3 regions of the Rhizobium sp. P1_E6 genome follow, and region 1 is predicted to be linked to each of the others. Evidence: riboswitches for the same ligand, from Rfam matches in the RefSeq annotation. Region 1 holds a riboswitch; each other region holds the start of a gene.
The links. A riboswitch is a leader RNA that binds a small molecule or an ion and turns the genes downstream of it on or off. The one in region 1 is predicted to bind cobalamin.
Positions count from the first base shown of each region.

Region 1 (4,766 bases):
CGGCGCGTTCGCCCATGTCGACGCGGGCGAGTGCTTCTTCGACCGCGGCATCGTCATCGGGTGCCCAGGACGAGAGGAGGCCGCGATGCGGCGTGCGGCCGAGGCGGACGATATCGCGCACGGTGAGCTGCGTATCCGTCGTCGTCTGCTGCTCGACGAAAGCGATGCGGCGGGCAAGGGCGGCGCGCGAGAGGCCGGAGACATCATCGTCGCCGAGGCGGATGATGCCGGATCTGACCTGCCGCAGCCGGCAGATCAGGCGGAGCAGACTCGATTTTCCGGAGCCGTTCGGCCCGAGCAGGCCGAGCACCTTGCCCTTTTTGACCGATATGCTGACGCCATTGACGATGACGGTATTGCCGGCGGCATAGGTGACCTTGTCGACTGATATGCTCATGCGCTTCTCCGCACGCGATAAAGGATGATGGCGAAGGCCGGGGCGCCGAAGAGCGCGGTGACGACGCCGATCGGCAGGATCTGCTGCGGAATGATGATGCGCGAGACGATGTCGGCGCCGACCATGAAGATCGCCCCGCCAAGCGCTGTCGCCGGCAGCAGGCGGCCATGGGCTGGGCCGACCAGGAAGCGGGCGGCATGGGGAATGACGAGGCCGACGAAGCCGATGGAGCCGACCATGCTGACGACGCTTGCGGTCATCGTAGCCGTGACGGCGAGCAGGGTGAACTGCACCCGGCGCACGGCGATGCCGAGGGAAGCTGCGGCATCCGTGCCGAAGGCGAAGGCATCCAGCGCACGCACATGGGCAAGGCAGATGACGAAGCCTGTCAGTGCGACCGGCAGGGAGAGATAGACATCCGGCCAGCGCACGCCGCTCAGCGACCCCAACAGCCAGAAGAGCACGCCGCGGGCCTGTTCTGCATTGGCCGACGTGGTGACGATATAGGAGGTCAGCGCATTGAAGAGCTGCGAGCCCGCCACGCCGCAGAGAATGATGCGCTCGCTGGTGCCGCCCACACCGGCTGCCAGAATGCCGACCAGCAGGAAGGCAATGACGGCGCCGATGAAGGCGCCGGCGGAGAGGCTGAGCACGCCATAGCCGAAGCCTGATATCATGACGCAGACGGCCCCGGTAGAGGCGCCGGCCGAAATGCCGAGCACATAGGGTTCGGCGAGCGGATTGCGCAGCAGCGCCTGCAACACCGTGCCGCAGAGCGCCAGCGACGCACCGGCACTGGCCGCCACCAGCGCGCGGCTGAGGCGGTAATCCCAGACGATGCCCTGATGAATGCGGCTGAGTTCGAATGCCGTGCCGAACAGGCGGTTGGACACCGCCTTTGCCGTGGTGGCGAGAGGAATGGCGATCTCGCCTATAGACACGGCAAGGCTCACCACCAGCCCGAGCAGGACGAAGGCGGCGATGGTGAGCGCGGCGAGCGCCCACCATTTCCTCTGTCGCAAGGCAGCCTGGCTCACTGCGTCAGACCGAAGGACTTGATGCCCTTTGCGAGCGTTTCGATACCGTCGATCGTGCGGATCGTCGGGTTCATCGACTGCGCGTCCATCATGATGAAGCGCTTGTTTTTCACCGCATCGAGTTCACTGGTGACCGGATCATTCTCCAGGAAATCCACCTTCACCTTGGGATCGTCGGCGGCATAGCGACGGCGGTCCATGGTGGCTATGACGATGACAGCGGGATTGGCCTGCGCAATGGTTTCCCAACCGACGAGGGGCCATTCCTCTTCCGTGCTGACGACGTTTTTCGCGCCGAGCGTCTTCAGGATATAGGCCGGTGCGCTGTTCTTGCCGGCGATGAAGGCATCACCCTTGACCTCCTTACTGGAGAACCAGAAGACGACGGGCAGGTTCTTTGCGGCAGCGCCGGCAACGGATGCGGCGGCATCGGCCTCGCGCTTTTTCAGGTCGGCGATCAGCCTGTCGCCGCGGTCCTTGATGTCGAAGATTTCAGAGAGTTCGGTGATTTCCTGATAGATCAGGTCCATCGTGAACAACTCCTTGCGCACGCCATCACCGCCATCGGCGTTGATCTTGGCGACGCAATCGGCAGGCGCGACATAGGTGTTGATGCCGAGATCTTTGAACTGCTCGCGCTTGCCGACGGACCCCTGCGTACCGACATGCCATTCGAATTCGGCAGCCACCAGATCGGGCTCGACACCGACGACGGATTCGAAGCTCGGGTCATTGTCAGCCAGTCGTTTGATCCTGCTGTTGGCGTCGGCATATTGCGGCAGGACCGGGCCGACCCAGACGGCCGTGCCGGCGATCTTGTCGGCAAGGCCGAGCGAGAAGAGCACTTCGGTCATGCCTTGGCCGATCGAAACGATCTTGGCCGGTGCCTTGTCGAACGTGACCGGCTGGCCGCAATTGGTAAGGGTGAGGGGGTATCGGGTGGCGGCGAAGGCGGGGGCTGCGAGGCCGGCCAGGCAAAAGCCGGCGAGCCCGAGCGCAAGGGAAAAGCCTGGAAGTAACTGGCGCATTGGAAACTCTCGATCGGAAGGAAAAGGGCTAGCGGACGCCGGCGCGCGCAGATGCGTGAGCCAAGCGTGGAGGGAGAGGGCTAGCGGCGGGTGGTCCAATCGGGACGGATCGCATGCGGCAAGCGGCAGGGATTAAGGTCAATCATGTCTGCTCCTTGTCCGGGCATCCCCGCCCGGCTGATTGGATCGTGATTGACGGCAGGTCTCCTGGCTCACGGATGTCAGTCGGTCATCTGCCTTCCCGCGCTTTCGCACAGTGGCATGGCCCTGAGGCCTTGGAGTGACCGGCTCGCTTGTCATGTCCTGATATGAATGGCGCACCATACATTCCGGGATATAACCAGCAATCCGCTTACAGTTGCGGGGGCAGCCACGGTCTTGGTCCCTTTTGGGTCGTCCGCACCGTGTTCCCTATTAATCCCCTCGAAGCTCTCCTCGGGGAACCGTCGTCCTGATCTATGACGCCGCCGTGGGCGACGTCAAGCACCGGATGCAAAGTGTCCCGGGTCCGGAGCCGCTCAGTGGCTGGCGCCCGAGCCGCCGGCGGCGACGAGCGCGAAGGGTTGGCCGTCGACGGGGATCGTGCGCGTTTCCTTCAGCGTTTCGCTACTGACGAGGCGGATCAGGCTGTGGCGAGGATCGGTGATGGCGATATTATCGCCGGCCACGGCCAGCCGCGGCCGCGGATCGCGCCAATGCCCATCCTTGCTGTAGGGCTCCGTGACGGTTTCCGATCTGACGATCTCGCCCTTCACCGTATCGAGCAGGTGCAGCTTGCCGTCCTCGGTGAGGATATAGGCATTCTGGAACCGTGCCGGATCGAGCACGAAATCGACGCGGCGGGTCGGAAGGTCTATGACGCGGTAGGGTGTTTCGGTGCTGTCGGGATCGATCAGCACCACCTTGTCCTCCCCGTAATTGCCGAGGAAGAACTGCATGGAGCGCCCGCCGAGCAGGGTCGAGACCTTGCCTTGCGGCAGCGACGCGCCATAGCCGAGCATCTCCAGTTTGGGGCCTTTCGTGCCGCCGGGGCGGGCGACGAGCACGCCTTCCTCGCAACCGAAGGCGACGAGGCGGGCGGAGGTCGCCTCGCCATGCAGGCCGGTGCAGGGCGCGACATCGCCCACCTGTTGTCCGTCACGGTCGAGCACGCGCAGGCCAAGGCGCGGCGGCAACTCGCCTTCCTTGACCGGCGCCTGCATGTTCGGCACTGAAACCAGCAGGTGATTGCCCATCGGCACCGCGACGCCGTGATGGGCGGCGATGGTGTTGAAAGCCTTCGGCTCCGGCTTTGCCTGCAGCAGACTACTTTCCCTCAGGAGATCGAAGCGGTCGGTGCGGTCGTAGAAGATCGCCACGTCATCGCCATGCGTCACGACATGGCCGGGCTTCTCGCCCTTTATCGTCGCGCCGATCAGCTTCGGCGGCGTCACTTCGAGATCGCGATGCTCCCCATGATCGGAAAGGACAATGCCGGTATCGATGACATGAACGATATTCTCATCGCCCTGGACCGCAAAGACCGTGCGCCCGGTGTCGCTCAGCGACAGGGCGGCATAGCCCTTGAGATCGAAGCGACCGATCTGTCTGCCGCTCGCAAGATCGATGGCGCGGACGACCGGCAGGCTGTGATCAGCCACGAAAAGCCGCCAGCTTTCCTGCTGTTCCTCCTCTGCGCGGGAAGCCGATGGCAGGGCGGCGGAGGTGAGCGCGGTGGCGACTGCGAAGACAGCGAAAAGGCGCCGGGACATGAAATCTCCTTTAATGTAATAACATTACATCTTCGTTGTTATAAAGTTACATTTGCCTTGTCCAGTCCTGGCTGTCGGATTTTTGGGAAATTAGGGCGCTGGCCTCGTTTGATGTTTGGCCGGCTTTCATCGTGACCGGATCGCAACGTCAAGCACGGGCAGTGAGAACTGTTGCCGGTGGAGGGGAACGTCGGCTGCAGCAGGCGGCGCGACGGCCGCCTCGCTGCGGTGATGTTTTGCAATCAGTTCTTCGGCGCCGACAGTTTCTGCATGACCTCGTCGAGATTGAAGCTCGCGGGCTTCTGACGGACGGGGAATTCCGCGAAGCTTTGCAGCCATTTCCCGACGATCGCCTGCGAGGGAACGATGACGAAGGCGCGGTCGAAGAACCATTTTTCGTATTCGATGGATTCGTCGCCGCGTTCGAACGGGTCGGCCCGGAGATTGAAGAGGAGCGGGGCCCTGAGTTCGGTGAATGGCTGGCGCCAGACGCCGATGCCCGTGTGATCCTGCGACTTGAAGACGACCTTCCAGTTCAGCACGCGGACGGCGA
Region 1 is NZ_JBFUBG010000033.1:10,639-15,404, reverse strand. Features, by position in the region: gene AC1D35_RS17570 (ABC transporter ATP-binding protein) at 1-397, opposite strand, end outside; gene AC1D35_RS17565 (iron ABC transporter permease) at 394-1,434, opposite strand; gene AC1D35_RS17560 (ABC transporter substrate-binding protein) at 1,431-2,462, opposite strand; cobalamin riboswitch at 2,643-2,925, opposite strand; gene AC1D35_RS17555 (metallochaperone AztD) at 2,981-4,213, opposite strand; gene AC1D35_RS17550 (arylsulfatase) at 4,456-4,766, opposite strand, start outside.

Region 2 (4,766 bases), on a different contig from region 1:
GTGATCTTTTTCATGATTTCCTCTTGCACCTCTAGTCGCTAGAGGATGTAGGAAGGAAGCTGCCTACAAGCAAGGATTTAGATCATGAGTGAAGCAGCACAGGCACGGTACCGGGTTGGCGGCATGGATTGCGCCGCTTGCGCGACGAAAATCGACACGGCCGTCAGGCGCATGGACGGGGTCGAAGATGTCGCCGTCTCGGTGACGGCAGGTACGATGACCGTGCGTCATGACGGAAGCAGCGACCTGAAGGCGATCGAGAAGAAGGTAACCGGCCTCGGTTATTCCGTTGCTCCGCTCAAGGGCAAGGCGCCCGTTCAGGAACCGAAGGGTAGTCATGATCACGCACATCATGATCACGATCATGACCATGCGCATAAGCATGAGCATCATGACCATTCCCATGAAGGCCATGATCGCGATCATGATCATGCTGGTCATGACCATTCCGATCACGGGCATTCGCATGGCGCGGAGGAAGTCGAAGGGCTGCATGGCCATGATCATGGACCGATGACGGGTCCGTGGTGGCAGAGCAAGAAGGGTCGGCTGACGATCTTTTCCGGCGTGGCACTGGTGGCAGCCTATGTGGTGGGCCATCTGGTGCCATCGATTGCTTCCTATGCCTTCATCATTGCCATGCTGGTCGGGCTGGTTCCGATCGCCAAGCGCGCCATCATGGCGGCGCTTGCCGGCATTCCCTTTTCGATTGAAATGCTGATGACAATCGCCGCCGTCGGCGCAGTCATCATCAATGCCGGCGAAGAAGCGGCGACGGTGGTCTTCCTGTTCCTTGTCGGTGAGCTGCTGGAAGGCGTTGCGGCCGGCAAGGCGCGCGCCAGCATCCAGTCGCTGACAACACTGGTGCCGAAGATTGCGCTGCTTGAAACGGGTGGCGAGGTGAAGGAAGTGCCGGCGGAAACACTCGCTGTGGGCTCCGTCATTCTCGTACGGCCGGGCGATCGGATTTCCGCCGACGGTACGATCCTGTCTGGTGAAAGCGCTATCGACGAAGCGCCGGTGACCGGCGAAAGCACGCCGGTGCGCAAGGGAACGGGCGAGACTGTCTTCGCCGGTACGGTCAATGGCGATGCCGCGCTGCGCATTCGTGTAACGGCCGCTGCTGAGGACAATACGATTGCCCGTGTCGTCAAGCTTGTGGAAGAAGCCCAGGAATCCAAGGCGCCGACAGAACGCTTCATCGACCGCTTCTCGCGTTATTATACACCGGGCGTTGTTGTCGTGGCGGCGCTTGTCGCGGCCTTGCCGCCGCTTCTGATGGGTGCGGCGTGGGGCGAGTGGATCTACAAGGGTCTTGCGATCCTGCTGATCGGCTGCCCCTGCGCGCTGGTCATTTCGACGCCGGCGGCGATTGCGGCCTCGCTTTCGGCGGGTGCGCGTCGCGGGTTGCTGATGAAGGGCGGAGCGGTTCTGGAGTCGCTTGGCAAGGTGACGGCCGTTGCCTTCGACAAGACGGGTACGCTCACCGCGGGTAAGCCGCAGGTGACCGATATCATTGCCTATGGACGTCCCGAGGCGCAGGTGCTGTCACGCGCCGCGGTACTGGAGCAGGGCTCCAGCCATCCGCTGGCGCTGGCGATCCTCAACCGGGCGAAGGCCGATGGTGTGCCGATGCCGCCGGCTTTCGAACTTGAGGCGCTGCCGGGCAAGGGTGTGACGGGTAAGGTGGGCGGCGAGACGCTCGATCTCCTGTCGCCACCGGCTGCGCGAGAGCGTGGTGCTCTGAGTGCGGAGCAGGATGAGCAGGTCGCCGTCCTGAACGGCGCGGGCAAAAGTGTTTCGGTGCTGCTGATCGATGGAGTCGCTGCCGGCCTCATCGCCATGCGCGACGAGCCGCGTGAGGACGCAAAGAGCGGCCTTGCGACGCTGAAGGCGGCAGGCGTGCGTGCCATTATGCTGACCGGCGACAACAAGCGCACGGCCGCTGCCGTTGCTGGTGATCTCGGCATCGACTGGCGCGGCGAGTTGCTGCCGCAGGACAAGCAGCGGATCGTCGGCGAATTGAAGAAGGAAGGGCTGTTCGTCGCCAAGGTCGGTGACGGCATCAACGATGCGCCGGCGCTTGCCGCTGCCGATGTCGGCATCGCCATGGGCGGCGGCACCGATGTGGCGCTGGAAACCGCGGATGCGGCCGTGCTGCACGGACGTGTCGGCGACGTTGCGCGCATGATTGACCTTTCGAAGCGGACGATGCGTAATATCTTCCAGAACATCACCATCGCGCTGGGGCTGAAAGCGGTGTTCCTTGTCACCACCATCGTCGGTATTACCGGCCTGTGGCCGGCGATCCTCGCCGATACCGGCGCGACCGTGCTGGTGACGATGAATGCGCTTCGCCTTCTTCGTATAAAGATATAAAGATTTCTTTATGTGATCTTGACGTTGCGATGCGGTGGGTGCATGCTTGCCGCATCGTTGGTTCTTGGGATCAGACAATCCCAAGCTAAGAGGGAATTCGGTGCGGCGATCGCCAAGACCGAAGCTGCCCCCGCAACTGTAAGCGGATAGACACCGTCCTTCGACGTCACTGGGAAGACGCCTGGGAAGACTGGATGGTGTCGATGACCCGCAAGCCAGGAGACCTGCCGCGATAGATAACGTCCACGGGCGGGGTGTCCCGGTGTGCCGCTTTGCGCGAGACGGCACTCCTGTGTCCGCATCTCGTCGATGCGTTGCGCCTCAGCCTTGCCCATAACCTTCGGGGTAAGGAAATGACCATCAAGACTGCCAATCTCGGCTTTCCCAGGATCGGAAAGCATCGCGAACTCAAATTCGCACTGGAAAACTATTGGGCCGGAAAATCCGATGGCGKCGCGCTTCTCGATGTTGCGAAGCGGTTGCGGGCCGAAAACTGGGCCTTGCAGAAAGAGAAGGGGATCGACGTCATTCCCTCGAACGATTTCTCGCTTTACGACCATGTGCTCGACACGGCCGTCATGGTCGGCGCCATTCCTTCGACCTATGGCTGGAAGGGCGGCCCTGTTGCGCTCGATACCTATTTCGCCATGGCGCGCGGCTCGACCGGCGATGCGGCGCATGCCGATTGCGGCCATCAGCACCATCACGGACATGGCGTGCCGGCGCTGGAAATGACGAAGTGGTTCGACACGAACTATCACTACATGGTGCCGGAACTCGGTCCCGATCAGTCCTTTGCGCTGACGGCAAACAAGCCGCTCGATGCCTTCATCGAAGCCAAGACCCTTGGCATACACACCCGGCCGGTCATCCTCGGTCCGGTCACCTTCCTGAAACTCGCCAAGGGAACCGATGACGGTTTTGCGCCGATCAGCCTGCTGGAGCGCCTGTTGCCGGTCTATGCGAGGGTGCTGGCGGAGCTGAGTGCTGCCGGTGCCGACTGGGTGCAGATCGACGAACCGTGCCTGGTGCTGGATCTAACGGGAGAAGAGCAGGCGGCGCTGAAACATGCCTATCGCGCGCTGCATGAGCTGGTGCCGAACCTGAAGATCATGCTTGCCACTTATTTCGGCGACATAGGTGACAACCTGCCGACGGTGCTTGCGCTTCCGGTCGCGGGCCTGCATGTCGATCTCGTTCGTGCTCCGCGGCAGATCGAAGCCCTTCTCGATGCGCCCGGCGACCTGACGCTGTCGCTTGGCGTCATCGACGGGCGCAATATCTGGAAGGCGGATCTGGCTGCGATCCTGAAAAGGATCGAGCCGCTGATCCAGCATTTCGGTGCTGACCGGCTGCAGATCGCGCCGTCATGCTCCCTGCTACATGTGCCGATCGATCTGGAGTTGGAAACCGGACTGGACGACGAGCTGAGGTCATGGCTCGCTTTCGCGACCCAGAAGCTGGACGAACTTGTAGCGTTAGGCGACCCCGGCACGGCTTCAGAGGTGATCGCGGCCGCGTCGCGAGCCGTTGGCTTGCGTGCTGCATCAGTGCGCGTGCATGACATGAAGGTCAGGCAGCGGGTTGCCGCAATCGACGAGGCGATGAAGACACGCAGCAGTGACTTTGCGGAGCGCACCGGCCTGCAGGATCGAAAGCTTCGGCTGCCGCTTTTCCCGACGACGACGATTGGCTCCTTTCCGCAGACGGCTGATGTGCGCAAATCTCGCTCTGCTTTCACAAAGGGGGCGATCAGCGAGGCGGATTATGATGCCTTCCTGAAGAAGGAGACCGAAGCGGCGATCCGCTGGCAGGAGGAAATCGGCCTCGATGTGCTCGTCCATGGCGAATTCGAGCGCAACGACATGGTGCAGTATTTCGGCGAGCAGCTTTCCGGCTTCGCCTTCACGCAGCATGCCTGGGTGCAGAGCTATGGTTCCCGTTATGTCCGTCCACCGATCATCTTCGGCGACGTTTCCCGTCCCGTACCGATGACGGTCGAATGGTGGCGCTATGCGCAGTCGCTGACGGAGAAGCCGGTGAAGGGCATGCTGACGGGGCCGGTGACGATCCTCAACTGGTCCTTCGTTCGCGACGATCTCTCCCGCGCCGATGTCAGCCGGCAGATCGCGCTGGCGATCCGCGACGAGGTGTTTGATCTCGAACAGGCGGGTGCGGCGATGATCCAGATCGACGAGGCGGCCCTTCGCGAAGGTCTGCCGTTGCGCAAAGTGGACTGGAAGACCTATCTCGACTGGGCGGTGGAAAGCTTCCGCCTGTGCTCATCCGGTGTTTCCGACGAAACCCAGATCCACACGCATATGTGCTACTCGGAGTTCAATCAGATTATCGACGCCATTGCGGCCATGGATGCCGACGTGATTTCC
Region 2 is NZ_JBFUBG010000036.1:26,488-31,253, reverse strand. Features, by position in the region: gene AC1D35_RS18465 (MerR family transcriptional regulator) at 1-14, opposite strand, end outside; gene AC1D35_RS18460 (heavy metal translocating P-type ATPase) at 85-2,379, shown strand; cobalamin riboswitch at 2,420-2,625, shown strand; gene metE (5-methyltetrahydropteroyltriglutamate--homocysteine S-methyltransferase) at 2,733-4,766, shown strand, end outside.
Region 2: another riboswitch for cobalamin. It lies ahead of metE (5-methyltetrahydropteroyltriglutamate--homocysteine S-methyltransferase); the one in region 1 lies ahead of AC1D35_RS17560 (ABC transporter substrate-binding protein).

Region 3 (4,766 bases), on a different contig from region 1:
CATCGCCACCCTTTCACTATCGGTCTTCTGCCTCGCCTTCTTCATCACGCAGGGGCCGGCCCTGGGCTTTGCCAGCCCCACGGCACTCGCCATTATCGCTCTTTGCGCGGTAAGCCTTATCGCCTTCGTCATTGCCGAGTGGCTGAACCCGCGGCCCATGTTCGATGCCTCGGTCTTCCGCATCCGCACTTTCTCGGGTGCGATCATCGGCTCGGCTGCCATGAACATCAGCTTCTGGCCCTTCATGATCTATCTGCCGATCTGGTATCAGGCCGGCCTCGGCTACGGCAGCCTTGCCGCCGGTCTCTCGCTGCTGGCCTATACGCTGCCGACCCTTGTCGTGCCGCCGTTTGCCGAGCGTCTTTCGCTCCGCTACCGGCCGGGCCTCGTCATTCCCGGCGGTCTCTTCACCATCGGCCTCGGCTTCCTGTTGATGAAGTCTGGCAGCGCCGCCACCGAGCCAAGCTGGCTGACCATGATGCCTGGCGCCCTGCTCTCAGGCATCGGATTGGGCTTCACCAACACTCCGGTCAGCAATACGACGACGGGTGCCGTCTCCAGCGATCGTGCCGGCATGGCCTCCGGTATCGACATGAGCGCCCGTATGATCTCGCTCGCCATCAACATCGCCGTCATGGGCTTCATCCTCTTCAACGGCGTCTTCTCGCATCTGAAGAGCGTCCTGCCGTCATCGATGGCGGCGGACGATCTCCGCTTGGCTGCCGAACGCATTTCCGCCGGCAATATCGCCTCCCTGCCCGATATCCCGGCCGCGACGGTGCATGATGCGCTCGTCCAGGGATTCGGCGCAGTCATGCTCTACGGCGCCGTCGGCGTCTGGCTGATGGCCGCCGCGAGCTTCCTCGTCTTCGGCCATTGGAAAGCCCCTGTTTGCGCCAGGGAATGCGATAGCCAGCCAGCCCAATGATGCAGACCCGCGCCGGCTCAACCCGGCGCGGTCTAGCCTTCAACCTGCCCCCAGCCGTCATGGAAGACCAGTTCTTCCAGCGGCATCCTTTGCCGCCAGCCTTTGACCGCCAGTTCCGGCTGCTCGTAGAGCCGTTCGACGAAGCCGGCGCAGAGCCAGCCCACCACCTCGATATGATCGGGAATGCCGAGGATTTCCTTCAGGTCGCCCTCGCGAAAGATGCTGACCCAGCCGATGCCGACGCCTTCCGCTCTGGCAGCAAGCCACAGGTTCTGGATGGCGCAGACGGTGGAATAGCTGTCCATACGCGGATTATGCGTGCGCCCCAGTACCACGCTGCCGCTGCGGGTAGGATCGCAGGTCACGCAGATGCCGAGTGGCGCCTCGACAATGCCTTCGAGCTTCAGCGAACGGTATTTTTCCTGCCGTTCGCTGTCGAACATGCGGGCCGCTTCCTCATTCGCCTTCATGAAAGCATCGCGCACCCGCGCCCTGACCTCGGCACTCTTCACCAGAATGAAATTCCACGGCTGCATGAAGCCGACCGAAGGCGCGTGATGCGCCGCCGTCAGCAGCCTTGTGACGAGATCATCCGGCAAGGGATCGGGCAGGAACTGGCTACGCACATCGCGCCGCGTCATGATCGCATGATAGACGGCCTCGCGTTCGGCCGCAGAAAAACCGGATGCCGGGCAAGCGGCATCATCAATGGGTCGCATCGTCAAATCCCCAACAACGCAACCGCCCGCCGTCCGCGCGGGTTGGGTCTATCTTGCCAGGCCGGTCTTCTGACTTGGCTTCATTCGCTTCGCCGCAGCCTTCCCGGCCTTGCGGCCAGTGGCGTGATAAGCGGCAAGCGTCAGCCTTACAGCGTTGGGCACGTTCCGGTCTCGCACCGGATTCCCGATTCTCCCGCCTGTGAAAACGGGCACCTGACGGCTGATCTATGGCGTGGAAACGGCATGGCGGCAAGCTGCATGCGACATTCATTTCGTGGACAGTCCGGAAATGCTGGCCTAGAACGAAACCCGAATCCGACTGGCGCCGAAAGCGCCCCTTCATTCTCATTGCATTCCGGTTGCCCGTGTCCCGTCTAACGCCGATGATCCTCGCGGTCGCCCTGTTCATGGAACAGATGGATTCGACCGTGATTGCCACCAGCCTGCCTGCGATTGCTGCCGATATAGGCACTTCGCCGATCGCATTGAAGCTTGCGGTAACGAGCTACCTCGTGGCCTTGGCGATCTTCATTCCGATCAGCGGCTGGATGTCGGATCGCTTCGGTGCCCGCAATATTTTCCGCCTGGCGATCTTTGTCTTCATGGTCGGCTCCGTCGCCTGCGCTTTCTCCAATTCCATCGCCGCCTTCGTCATCTCCCGTCTCATTCAGGGTGCCGGCGGCTCGATGATGACGCCGGTCGGGCGATTGCTGCTGGTACGCGGTACGCCACGTCACCAGCTGGTGAATGCCATGGCCTGGCTCACCATTCCGGCGCTGATCGGCCCGATCATGGGACCGCCGATCGGCGGCTTCCTGACGACCTATCTCAGCTGGCACTGGATCTTCTGGATCAATGTGCCGATCGGCATTATCGGCATCATCCTCGTCACCCGCTTCCTGCCGGCTGTCGAACCGCGCAGCCCGAAGCCGATGGATTTTCCGGGTTTCTTCCTGTCGGGCATCGGCTTTTCCGGTTTCGTCTTCGGCCTTTCGGTCATCAGCCTGCCGGCGGTTCCCGTCATCTACGGTTATGTTACCGTCGCTGTCGGCATCCTTTCCGGCATCCTCTATTTCATCCATGCCAGGCGCACGCCGCATCCGCTGCTCGACCCGAAAATGTTCCGCTATCCGATGTTCCGGGCATCGATCCTCGGCGCCTCGAATTTCCGCATGGGGCTCGGCGCGTTACCCTTCCTCATGCCGCTGATGCTGCAGCTCGGCTTCGGCATGACCCCGCTGCAATCAGGCTCGATCACCTTCGTCAGCGCGCTCGGTTCGATGGGCTCGAAATTCGCCGCCACCCGCACCTACAATGCCTTCGGCTTCCGTAACGTCATTGCGCTGACCACCTTCCTCGCCGCGATCTTCCTCGGTGTGAACGGCCTCTTCACCGTCGAAACGCCGCTCTATGTCATCATGGGCTGTCTTCTCGTCGGCGGCCTGCTGCGTTCCATGGCCTTCTCAGGCGTCAACGCCATGGCCTTCGGCGATGTGGACGAGGCCGACAGCAGCCAGGCAACCGCCATCAATGCGGTGGCGCAGCGCATCTCCATGGCCATGGGCGTTGCCGTCGCCGGCACGATCCTGGAAATCTCATCGAGCTTCCACGGCGGCAAGCTGCTGGTTTCCGATTTCCATATCGCCTTCTTCATCGTCGCGGCGATCTCCGCCCTTGCCTGCATCACCTTCCTGCGCCTGCCCGCCAATGCCGGAGAGGAACTGACGACGCGCCGCCGCAAGAACCGACATGCAGAGCCGGAAGAGGCACAAGGAGAGGCAATGGCGGAAAGCCGCTGAAAACCTCACGGATCGGTCATTTTCTCTCACAGATTCCGCGTGACAACTCCCATCGGCATAGCTACATAGGCTGCATGTCGATTTCGTCCGTTTATGCATCGCGATTTTATTCGTACCGCTGCTTCCAGCGGATGCGGGTCTGTGCGTAGACGAAACTAACGCAACGACAAACCCGAACAGCCGCTAGTCAACCTGGCGGCTTTTTTGTTCCGCACGGTATGACCAAACAGGAGAGCATACCGTGACTGACACTATTGATGATCTTCGCATCGTCGAGATCACCCCGCTGACCAAACCTGCCGATATCATCTCGGAAATCCCGCGTGACGCCGCCGTCACCGAGACCGTGACCGGTACGCGCGACACGATCCACAACATCCTCACGGGCAAGGACGACCGCCAGCTCGTCATCATCGGCCCCTGCTCGATCCATGATCCGGCAGCCGCTCGCGAATACGCCTCCCGCCTGGTCGAGCAGCGACGACGCCTCTCCGGCGATCTCGAAATCGTCATGCGCGTCTATTTCGAAAAGCCCCGCACCACTGTCGGCTGGAAGGGCCTGATGAACGATCCGCATCTCGACGGCAGCTACCGTATCGAGGAGGGCCTGCGCCTCGCGCGCCGCCTGCTGCTCGACATCAACGCCATGGGCCTGCCGGCCGGCTGCGAATTCCTCGATACGATCACGCCGCAATATATCGCCGACCTCGTCAGCTACGGCGCCATCGGCGCGCGCACGACCGAAAGCCAGATCCACCGCCAGCTCGCCTCGGGTCTCTCCTGCCCGATCGGCTTCAAGAACGGCACGGATGGCGGCGCGCGCATCGCGCTCGATGCGATCATGGCGGCTTCCCAGCCGCACCATTTCCCGGCCGTCACCAAGGACGGACAGGCAGCGATCGCCTCGACGCGCGGCAACGAGGACTGCCACATCATCCTGCGCGGCGGCAAGCGCCCGAATTATGAGGCGGCAGACGTCCAGGCCGTTATCACCGAAGCCGTCAAGCTCGGTGTCGACCCGCGCATGCTGATCGATGCCAGCCACGCCAACAGCGGCAAGGATCCGATGAACCAACCGAAGGTCGTCCGCGCCGTCGCCGGCCAGATCGTCGCCGGCAATGACCATATCAAGGGCATGATGATCGAGAGCAACCTCGTCGCCGGCCGCCAGGATCTCGTCCCCGGCAAGCCGCTCGTCTACGGCCAGTCGATCACCGACGGCTGCATCGGTTGGGACATGTCGGTCGACGTGCTCGAGGATCTCGCCAAAGCCGTCCGCGACCGCCGCAAGGCAGCTGTCGCTGCCTGAGTTGCCGCGGG
Region 3 is NZ_JBFUBG010000054.1:28,027-32,792, forward strand. Features, by position in the region: gene AC1D35_RS22590 (MFS transporter) at 1-928, shown strand, start outside; gene bluB (5,6-dimethylbenzimidazole synthase) at 961-1,647, opposite strand; cobalamin riboswitch at 1,690-1,879, opposite strand; gene AC1D35_RS22600 (MFS transporter) at 2,031-3,446, shown strand; gene AC1D35_RS22605 (3-deoxy-7-phosphoheptulonate synthase) at 3,688-4,755, shown strand.
Region 3: another riboswitch for cobalamin. It lies ahead of bluB (5,6-dimethylbenzimidazole synthase); the one in region 1 lies ahead of AC1D35_RS17560 (ABC transporter substrate-binding protein).